Regions from separate parts of the Micromonospora sp. AKA38 genome, predicted to be linked through region 3. Evidence: riboswitches for the same ligand, from Rfam matches in the RefSeq annotation. Region 3 holds a riboswitch; each other region holds the start of a gene.
The links. Region 3 has a riboswitch for cobalamin ahead of TPA0908_RS29860 (ABC transporter substrate-binding protein). Riboswitches for the same ligand answer to the same signal wherever they lie in the genome.
Positions count from the first base shown of each region.

Region 1: another riboswitch for cobalamin. It lies ahead of cobN (cobaltochelatase subunit CobN); the one in region 3 lies ahead of TPA0908_RS29860 (ABC transporter substrate-binding protein).
Region 2: another riboswitch for cobalamin. It lies ahead of TPA0908_RS25545 (ribonucleoside-diphosphate reductase subunit alpha); the one in region 3 lies ahead of TPA0908_RS29860 (ABC transporter substrate-binding protein).

Region 1 covers NZ_BNEI01000004.1:365,078-368,347, reverse strand. Annotated here, with positions in the region: gene cobN (cobaltochelatase subunit CobN) at 1-1,741, opposite strand, end outside; cobalamin riboswitch at 2,062-2,191, opposite strand; gene bluB (5,6-dimethylbenzimidazole synthase) at 2,388-3,029, opposite strand; cobalamin riboswitch at 3,065-3,267, opposite strand.
Region 2 covers NZ_BNEI01000005.1:1,933,174-1,936,443, reverse strand. Annotated here, with positions in the region: gene TPA0908_RS25545 (ribonucleoside-diphosphate reductase subunit alpha) at 1-1,634, opposite strand, end outside; cobalamin riboswitch at 1,757-1,965, opposite strand; gene TPA0908_RS25540 (alpha/beta hydrolase family protein) at 2,112-3,270, opposite strand, start outside.
Region 3 covers NZ_BNEI01000007.1:552,259-555,528, forward strand. Annotated here, with positions in the region: gene TPA0908_RS29855 (FecCD family ABC transporter permease) at 1-278, opposite strand, end outside; gene TPA0908_RS29860 (ABC transporter substrate-binding protein) at 347-1,279, opposite strand; cobalamin riboswitch at 1,362-1,530, opposite strand; partial or broken gene TPA0908_RS29865 (M14 family metallopeptidase) at 1,602-2,912, opposite strand; gene TPA0908_RS29870 (C39 family peptidase) at 3,119-3,270, shown strand, end outside.

The DNA of each region.
Region 1 (3,270 bases), on a different contig from region 3:
CGTAGGTCTCGGCGCGGGCCATCGGCGGCACCAGGTGGTCGACCACGACGGCGTGGGCACGCCGTTTGGCCTGGGTGCCCTCACCGGGATCGTTGACGATGAACGGATAGACCAGCGGCAGGTCGCCCAGCACCGCGTCGGGGGCGCAGTCGGCCGCCAGGCCGAGGCCCTTGCCGGGCAGCCACTCCAGGGTGCCGTGCTTGCCCAGGTGCACCACGGCGTCCGCGCCGAACCCACCGTCGGCGACCGGCGCGGCGAGCCAGCGGTACGCGGCCAGGTAGTGGTGGCTGGGCGGCAGGTCCGGGTCGTGGTAGATGGCGATCGGGTTCTCCCCGAAGCCGCGCGGCGGCTGGATCAGCAGCACCACGTTGCCGAAGCGCAGGCCGGCCAGCACGATGTCCCCGCCGTCGGTGTACAGCTCGCCGGGCGGCTCTCCCCAGTGCTCCCGCATCCGCTCGCGCAGCGCGGCGGGCAGCTCGTCGAACCACCGTCGGTACGTGCGCCCCGGTATCCGGGCCTCGGCGGCGCGCTGCTGCTCCGGGGTGAGCCACTCCACGTCGTGGCCGCCCGCGGCGATCAACGCGTGGATCAGGGCGTCGCCGTCGTCGGGTGGCGGGGCGTCGCCCAGGTGGTAGCCGGCGTCGGCCATCGCCGCGAACAGCCGGACGGCGGAGGCCGGGGTGTCCAGACCGACCGCGTTGCCGACCCGGGAATGCTTGGTCGGGTACGAGCTGAGCACCACCGCGACGCGCTTGTCGGCGGCGGGCACGTGCCGCAGCCGGGCGTGGCGGACCGCGATGCCGGCCACCCGGGCGGCCCGGTCGGGGTCGGCGGCATAGACCGAGAGCCCGTCGGCGTCGATCCGCTTGAACGAAAACGGCACGGTGATGATCCGGCCGTCGAACTCGGGGATGGCCACCTGCATGGCGGCGTCGAGCGGGGACAGTCCGGCGTCGCTGCCCGCCCACTGCTCGCGGGTGCTGGTGAGGCAGAGGGCCTGGATCACCGGCACGTCCAGCGCCGCGAGGGCGCCGACGTCCCAGGCGTCCTCGTCGCCGCCGCCGGAGGCGTCAGCGGCCACCGCTCCGCCGGCGGCGAGCACGGTGACCAGCAGCGCGTCGCACCGGCCGAAGAGTCCGAGCGGACCGGCGCCGGCGGTCAACCCCCGCAGCGAGCCGCAGAAGATCGGCAGCGGGTTCCCGCCGGCGGCCCGTACCGCGTCGGCGAGCACGTCGACGAAGCCGGTGTTGCCGGCCAGCGCGTGCGCCCGGTAGAAGACGATCCCCACGGTGGGCCGGCCGGGGACGATCTCCGGATCGCCGTGCACGCCGTAGGCCGGGGTGGGCGCGGGCGGGTCGAAGCCCTCGCCGGTGAGCAGCACCCGGTCGGACAGGAACCGGGCCAGCCGGCCCAGGTTCGCCGGGCCGCCCTCGACCAGGTACGCGAGCGCCTGGGTGACCACACCGGACGGCACGGTGGAGACCGCCATCAGCTCCGCGTCGGGCAGCGCCTCACCGCCGAGCACCACCGTGGGGACGCCGCTGGCCAGCACGGCGGCCAGCCCGTCCGGCCACGTCTGCCGGCCGCCGAGCAGGCGTACGACGGCGAGGTCGACGCCGTCGACGAGCGCGGGCACCGCGTCGGCGTCGACCCGCGCGGGGTTGGCGAGCCGGTAGTCGGCGTCGCTGGCGCGGGCGGCCAGCAGGTCGGTGTCGGCGGTGGACAGCAGCAGGATGCGCACGAAAAACTCCGGAGAGTGACGCTCGGGGTCGCGCGAAGGCGACCGGGGCGAAGCGGGATGGGAGCGGCGTCAGCGGGTGCGGCGACCCACGGCGCGACTCACCGGGACGCGGGTCGGCGAGCGGTCAACGCCGGCGGCACGCGCCCCGACCGAGGGGGTCCACGGTCTCGGGTGCGCCGGCACGACCGGCGGCGTGGCGGGCGACGGGTGCGGCGGAGTGTCCACCGTGCGGATCATGGCGATGTTCGTCGATGAAAGAGATGCCGTGCGTCATCGGGTCCTCCTCGGGTGTCCACGCCCTGGGGTACGTCCGACGGCCGAAGTATCCTGGCTTCCGGATCGACGCTCACCCCCGGCCTTCCAACCGCACGCACACGGCCGTGACTCGCGAGGGGGGATCACTCCCCGGTGACAGTGGCGGGACCGCGCCGGAATCACACCGGCTTCCTTCACTGCCGTCAGGCCGCGAATGCTGCCACACCTCCCGACCCCGGGTCAACGCCCCTCCCGCCAGGGGTGGGCGCGACCCAGCCATCGAAACGTGTTGATCGACCTCGCCGGGTCGGGCGCCGTCACGACACCCGGGCCGGTGGCCCTGCCGCGCGATGCCGGCCGGGCCACCGGCCCCAGCCCCGGTGGACAGACGTCAGCCCGTGACCGATCCGGGGTTCCAGCGGTCGTGGTGGATCGCCGTGCGCAGGGGGCGGCGGTGGCGCCAGCCGTGTCGTTCGAGATCGGGCACCGCTTCGAGGTGGGTGACGGGGCCGAGGCAGAGCCAGGCGACGGGTCGGATGCCGGCCGGAATGGCGAGCAACCGCTGGAGGAACTGCTCGCGATAGAACGACACCCAGCCGAGGCCGAGGTTCTCGGCGGCGGCGGCCAGCCAGAGGTTCTGGATGGCCAGGCACACGGAGTACAGGCCGGCGTCGGCGATGGCGTGCCGGCCCAGGACCGCGGGGCCGCCGCGGTCGGGGTCGTAGGTCACCACGATCGACAGCGAGGACTCCATGATCCCGTCGATCTTGATGCGGGAGAACCGGTGGGCCGCCTCGGCGTCGAGAGTGGCGGCGAACGTGTCACGCTCGGCCCGGACGTGCCGGTGGAACGCTTCGCGCAGGTCCCGGTCACGGACCAGGATGAAATCCCACGGCTGGGACAGTCCGACACTGGGCGCGGCGTGCGCCGCAGCCAGCACCCGGTCGAGGACCCCGGGGGCGAGGGGCTCGCCGGTGAACTGGCCGCGGACGTCGCGGCGGCGGTGGATCACGTCGTAGATGTCGCTGATCATGGGCAGGCTCCCGCTGCGCTCATGCCCCACCCGGGTGGGGCCGATGACGCGAGGCCGGTCTTCGGACTCCCAGATCAACACCGGTCCGCCCGCCTTCCCAGCCGGTTCGGCCAGTGACTGCGCACACGTGCGCGTGGGCGGCAGTTCCCTGGTCACCGCGGCGGGCCCGTGCCGGAGTCACACCGGCTTCCCGATTCTCCCCACCACCGGGTGGGGCACCTCGCAACAGTTCATGCCGCCC
Region 2 (3,270 bases), on a different contig from region 3:
TGCACCCGGGTGGACAGCTCCCGCGCCGCCGGTGAGTCGAACGGCAGGCGCAGCGTGAACAACGCGTCCTGGAGGCCCATCAGTCCCAGCCCGACCGGCCGCCAGCGCGGATTCGACGCCGCCGCCTGCGCGGCCGGGTAGTAGTTGATGTCGATCACCCGGTCCAGGAACACCACCGCGGTACGCACCGTGGCCCGCAGCTTCTCCCAGTCGACCCCGTCGGCGGTGACGTGCGCGCCGAGGTTCACCGAACCGAGGTTGCACACCGCGGTCTCGGCGTCGTCGTTGACCTCCAGGATCTCGGTGCACAGGTTGGACAGGTGGATCACGTTGCCCGGCTCGCCGGTCTGGTTGGACAGCCGGTTCGCGGCGTCCTTGAACGTCATCCACCCGTTGCCGGTCTGCGCGAGCGTGCGCATCATCCGCCCGTACAGGTCACGGGCCCGGACCGTGCGGACCGCCTTCTTCTCGGCCGCCCGGTACGCGGCGTCGAACGCCTCGCCGTACAGGTCGGGCAGTTCCGGCGCGTCGGACGGGTCGATCAGCGACCAGTCCTCGTCCGCCTCGACCCGGCGCATGAACTCGTCCGGGATCCAGTTGGCCAGGTTGAGGTTGTGGGTCCGCCGGGACTCCTCGCCGGTGTTGTCCCGCAGCTCCAGGAACTCCTCCACGTCCGGGTGCCACGGCTCCAGGTAGACGCAGGCCGCGCCCTTGCGCCGGCCGCCCTGGTTCACCGCCGCCACCCCGGCGTCGAGCGTCTTGAGGAACGGCACGATGCCGTTCGACCGCCCGTTCGTGCCCCGGATCAGCGCGCCCCGGCCGCGCACCCGGGACCAGGAGATGCCGATGCCGCCGGAGAACTTCGACAGCTTCGCCACCTGGTGGTAGCGCTCGTAGATGGAGTCCAGCTCGTCGCGGGGCGAGTCCACCAGGAAGCACGACGACATCTGGGTGTGCCGGGTGCCCGAGTTGAACAGCGTGGGGGAGCTGGGCAGGTAGGCCAGGCTGGACATCAGCCGGTAGAGACCGACCGCCTCGGCGGGGGTGTGCGACAGCCCGCAGGCCACCCGCAACAGCCAGTACTGCGGCGTCTCCACCACCAGCCGCGACTCCGGGTGCCGCAGCAGGTAACGGTCCGCCACGGTCCGCAGTCCGAAGTACTCGAACCGCAGGTCACCGGCCGGGTCCACGGCGTCGTCCAGCTCACCGGCGTGGCGGGCCACGAACGCGGCGGTGTCGTCACCGATCAGCCCCAGCCCGTGCGCGTACCCGATCGACTCGCTGAAGCGCGTCACCTGCTGCCCGCGGACCTCCTCGGCCACGTACGCGGCCAGCAGCCGGGCCGCCAACCTGGAATATTGCGGCTCCTCGCCGATCAGCTCCGCCGCGGTCCGGATCGACAACCGGTCCAGCTCCGCGGTGCTCGCCCCGTCGTAGAGCCCGCTGATGGTCCTGGTGGCGACCCGCAGCGGATCGACCTCGTCCAGGTCGGCGACCCAGCGCTCGACCGCCCGGACGATCCGGTTGACGTCGACCGGTTCGGTGTCGCCGTCCCGCTTGCGGACCCGCATCGCCAGCCGGCGCTGCTCCGGCCCGGTGGCACCGGACCGCTGACTCTCCCGCACGACCGTCATGACCTCTCCCTCGCTGTCACCGATGGTCTCGGCCGGCGGGAGAACGCCAACGGGCACGGCACGCAGGACCGGCCCGGCTGCTGGCGTCGGTCGTCCCGCGCGACCTTCGACCGCCGCGCGCGGCAGCGCACGGCGCGCTGGCAGGTCTTCGGACTCGCGGGCGTGACACGAGGTCGCCTACTGGCCGTCGCTTCCCAGGCCGGTGGCCCAGTGCTGATGACGGCGGTCGTTCCCACTCACCGCTGCGGGGCAGTCCCGGACTTCCACCGGGTTCCCTCTTGCCTCGGCCGCGCCGTTCAGGCGCGGCCGAACCAGCTGCGGGGACACCATATATGGCGGCGATGGCCGGTGGGCAACACCAGATGTCGCGTCGGGCGTGTCGGCTGCGTCTCACCGCTGGAGGTGAAGGCGGGGCCCCTTGTTAACGCCTCCGGTAGAGGAGGGGGCCCCGCTTAACACCGCCGCCCACCGATCGGCTCAGGCCACGAACGACACCTCGGGGAAGGAGCGGCTCGGGCCGCGCAGCAGGTGACCCCGGTGCCGCAGGTGCCTGTCGAAGAAGGCCAACGGGTACGCCTGTTGGATGCGTACCGCGCGGGCGGGGTCGAGGGTGCCGATCCAGCCGGTGAGCTCCTCGTCGCTCATCCCGATCACCCGCGCCAGTTGCGGCACCAGCCACTGGTTGTCGCCGTACGACTGGTGGAGCGCGCCGGCGGCCTGAACGTTGAGCCGCCAGCCGCGCAGGTGCGACCAGAACTCGGCGACGGCGGGCTCGGTGACGCGCGTGTACTCCGCCGTCATCAGCATGAACGGCCGGTCCAGGTCGATGGTGGGCCGCGGCTGTGACAGCATCGGCCCGTCGAAGCTCAGTCCGGCGCGTACCCGCGGGTCGGTGCCCATGGTGAGCGCGGTCGCGGTGCCCCCCTTCGACCAGCCGAACATGCCGATCCGGTGCGGGTCCAGCGCCGCGCCCAGCCCGACCGGGAGCGGCCGGCGGTCGACGTCGGGGTTGCCCCCGGCGGCGAGGACGCCGATCTGGTCCAGCACGAACCGAACGTCCCGTGTGTAGGTCCAGGGCGTCGAGTCGTACGCGTCCTCCCGCACGGTCACCCGGCCGTCCGGGAACTCGACGGGCCCGTCGTACGTGTGGTCCACGGTGACCACCGCGTATCCGTGGCTGGCGAGTTCCTGGACCGCGATGGTGGTGTCCGAGCGGTGGCTGCCCGCGCCGTGCGAGTAGACCACCACCGGCAGCCGACGGGCGGCACGTCGCACCGGCGCGCCCTCGTGTCCGGCCGTCAGCGGCGCCCGCACCGCGTCGGGATCGAACCCGGTGGACCCCAGCAGCGCGCGGAGTGACGCGGCGGTCATCCACGGGGCGCGCGGGTGCCGCCACACGTCCCGGGCGGGATACCAGACGTTGACCATCAGCTCTCGATACCGTCCCGGCCCGGCGAGGGGGTCCGGTTGTGACCGGTCGACCAGGTGCAGCGCAACGGTGCCGACCGGGTGGGGTCCGGTCGGTGTGGGCAGTGTGAGCCGGGCCGGCCCCGGTTGGGCCGTGGCCGCCGGCGTGCCGCCGGCGACGCCGATCGACGCGCCGGCTCCCACCGCCAACGCGGCCCGGACCAGGGTG
Region 3 (3,270 bases):
GCGCCGACGAGCAGACCGAGCACGACCCGGGGCAGGCGCAGCTCGGTGACGATGGCGACCTCCTGCTCGGTGAGCCCGCTGTCGAGGTGTACGCCGGGCAGCAGGTTGAGCAGTTCCGCCGCGACGCTGCCGGGCGGCAGGCTGACCGGGCCGAACGAGACGCCGGCCACCAGCGCGACGAGCACCGCCACCAGCCCGGCGAGCAGCCAACGTGTGCGCAGCCCGGCCGGCCGGGCCGGAGCGTCGGCGTGTGCCGCGCCTCGGCGGGGGTGCGGCAGCCGGCCGGCCGGCCGGGACGCGTCGGGCGTCCCGGCCGGCACGGGGTCCGCCGGTCGTACGGCCACGGTCAGGCCGGAACCTTGGCGGTGGCGTCGACGATCGCCTTCAGCAGCTCGACGACGCGCGGGCCCCAACGCGAGGCGATGTCGTCGTCAAGCGCCACGACCTGGTTGTTCTTGACCGCGGTGAGGCCGGCCCACCCGCTGCGCGCCTTGACCGTGTCGGCGCTCTGCTGGCAGCACTTGGTGTCGGCCAGGAAGACGAAATCGGGGTTCGCCTTGACGATGACCTCCTGGGAGAGCTGCGGGTAGCCGCCGCTCTTGCCGCCGGCGTCGGCCGGGTCGGCGATGTTCTCCAGCCCGGCGAGCGCGTAGATGGTGCCGATGAACGTCTTGCTGGTCGCGGTGTAAAGCTCCGGGCCCAGCTCGTGGTAGTAGGTCAGTTTCTCGGCGCGCTTGGGCAGGTCCTTGGTGAGCGCGGTGATGTCGTCCTTCATCTTCCGCACCACGGCGTCCGCCTCGGCCGGGTGGCCGGTGAGCTTGCCCAGGTCGGTGAGCTGCCGGTACGTGTCGTCGAGCGTGGTCGCGGCCGGGGTGAGCAGGACCGGGATCTTCAGCGCGACGAGCTGGCTGGCGATCTTGTTGGTGTCATTGGCGATCACCACCAGGTCGGGGCTCTTCGCGGCGATCGCCTCGGCGTTCGGCTGGTAGCCGGAGAGGTCGGTCTTCGGCGCGTCCGCCGGGTAGTTCGACTGGTCGTCGACGGCGGTGACCTGCTTGCCGGCGCCGATGGCGAAGAGCATCTCGGTCGAGGTCGGCGACAGCGAGACGATCTTCTCGGGGCGCTTCTCCAACGTCAGGTTGCCCACGCTGGCGGGGAACGAGCCGCCGGACGCGCCGGTGGCGGGGGTGTCGGTCGAGGTCTTCTCGGCGCAGCCGCCGAGCAGCAGCACGCCGGCCGCGAGCGCGGTGGCGAAGAGCCGAGGGGTACGTCGGGTCACAGGTCCTCCTGTCGGTCGAGGAGCGTGGTGCTTCGCCGACAGGGTGGGAGGGCCCGTCCGCGAGGCGCCCTTCCTCGAAGGCGCGTGTCGCGACCGGGCGGCAGGCGACCTGGCTCGTCCCACGTCCGTCGGCGCCGGCGGGAGGCCGACGCCGACCGTACGGGGCATCACAGTTGCGGGACAGCGCCGGTTTCGCACCGGCTTCGCTGTGGCACGGTCGGTGCCACCGTAGCGCACGACCAGCGAAGATCACCCGGACGGGCGGGGTGGGCGGGGACCCCGGTGGGGGTGGGGCCGGGGTCCCCGCCGCCGGGTGAGGTCAGCAGTACTGGCTCTGCTTGCCGATCGCCCGGTACGGGCAGTCGGCGTACTCGGAGAGCGTCAGCACGGCGTCCCGGTTGCGCGAGGTCTGCGCCGGGATCACCTCGTCGGGCGGGTAGAAGCCGCCGCCGGAGGCCGAGCCGGGGTACATCTCGAACGTGTACGCCCAGATCTTGTGGGTGCCCCACATCCAGTCGATGCTGGTGCCGTCCGCGATGTAGAGGTCGCTGGACTGCTCCGGGGTGTAGCCGTTGCTGGCCGCCATCTGCTGGCCGATGGTGGCGAACGTGTTGTACTGGTCGGCGTTCATCCCGGTGGCGGTGTTGCTGTACGTGTAGCCGTACGGCCAGAGCACCAGCTGGGAATAGGTGTGGAAGTCGATGTTCGCCTTGATCTGCTGCACCCCGCCGACGACCCGGCTGTTGACGAAGTTGCGCAGCGCGGCGGTCTCCGGGGCGGAGAAGGCGGACGGGCCGCGGTAGGTGTCCGACGACTTCGAGCTGGACGAGCCGCCGCAGCAGCCCCACTGGTAGCTCCAGTTGCGGTTCAGGTCGGTGCCGACGTACGTGGAGCCGCTGTTGGGCTGCCGGTTCTTCCGCCAGGAGCGGTAGGAGCCGGTGGCGATGTCGTACTCGCTGCCGTCCGGGTTGACGGTGGGCACGATCCAGATCTCCCGGGAGTTCACGATGTTGGTGATCCGGGAGTCGGTGCCGTAGTTGTCGGTGAACAGGTTGAGCAGGTAGATCGCCATCTCGACGGTCAGGTGCTCGCGGGCGTGCTGCTGGGCGTTGAACAGGATCTCCGGTTCGCTCTCGTCGGTGCCGACGTTGTCGGAGATCTTCACGGCCATCAGGTCCCGGCCCTGGTAGGACGTGCCGATGCTGAGCTTGCGGGCGATGCTCGGGTGGTCGGCGACCACCTGGTTGACCACCGCGGTCAGCTCGGCGTAGTCGTGGTAGTTCGAGTCGGCGGGCGGGAACGCGTACGCGGTCGCGCCGCCGGCCGGCGCCGGGGCGACGTCCTTCTCCAGCCGGAAGCCGAGCCGGGTGATCGCGTTCGCCTCGGCGGTGGTGGCCGTGACGTGCAGCACGCCGTGTTCGGAGTAGTCGATGGCGGCGCCGGTGCGGGCGACCGCGGTGCGGTCGGCGACGGTGCGTGGGCCGAGCACCCGGTAGGCGACGGCGGCCGACTCGCCGGCCCGGTCCGGGTCGGGGCGGGCGGCGGCCGGCCCGGCGGCGGCGGTGACCAGGATCAGGCCGACGGCGGCGACGAACGCGAGCCGGCGGCGCAGCGGGGACGTGCGGAGGGCCATGGACAACCTCCTCGGGGTACGGGGAGATCCCGTTGTCCGCACACTCCACCAGCAGTCACATGGTCATATCAACATTCGTCGTTGTCACGTACCATCCCGACCTGATCCTCACGTCGGCAATGATTTTCCATGGCTGAACATCTGGCGAAACTTCCCGCCAAGGACGACAGTGAACGGCAACGATGCCGTTTCCCCGTGGAGCTGCCATGTTCGGAAGACCCCTGCGCGCGGTCGCCCTCGCCGGCCTGACCGCGCTCACCCTGCTCGGCACCACCGCACCCGCCCAGGCCAACGGCCCCCGGCCGGGCGTCACCCACGACGAACAGATCACCTTCCAGGAGTTCTCCCGCTACCCCGA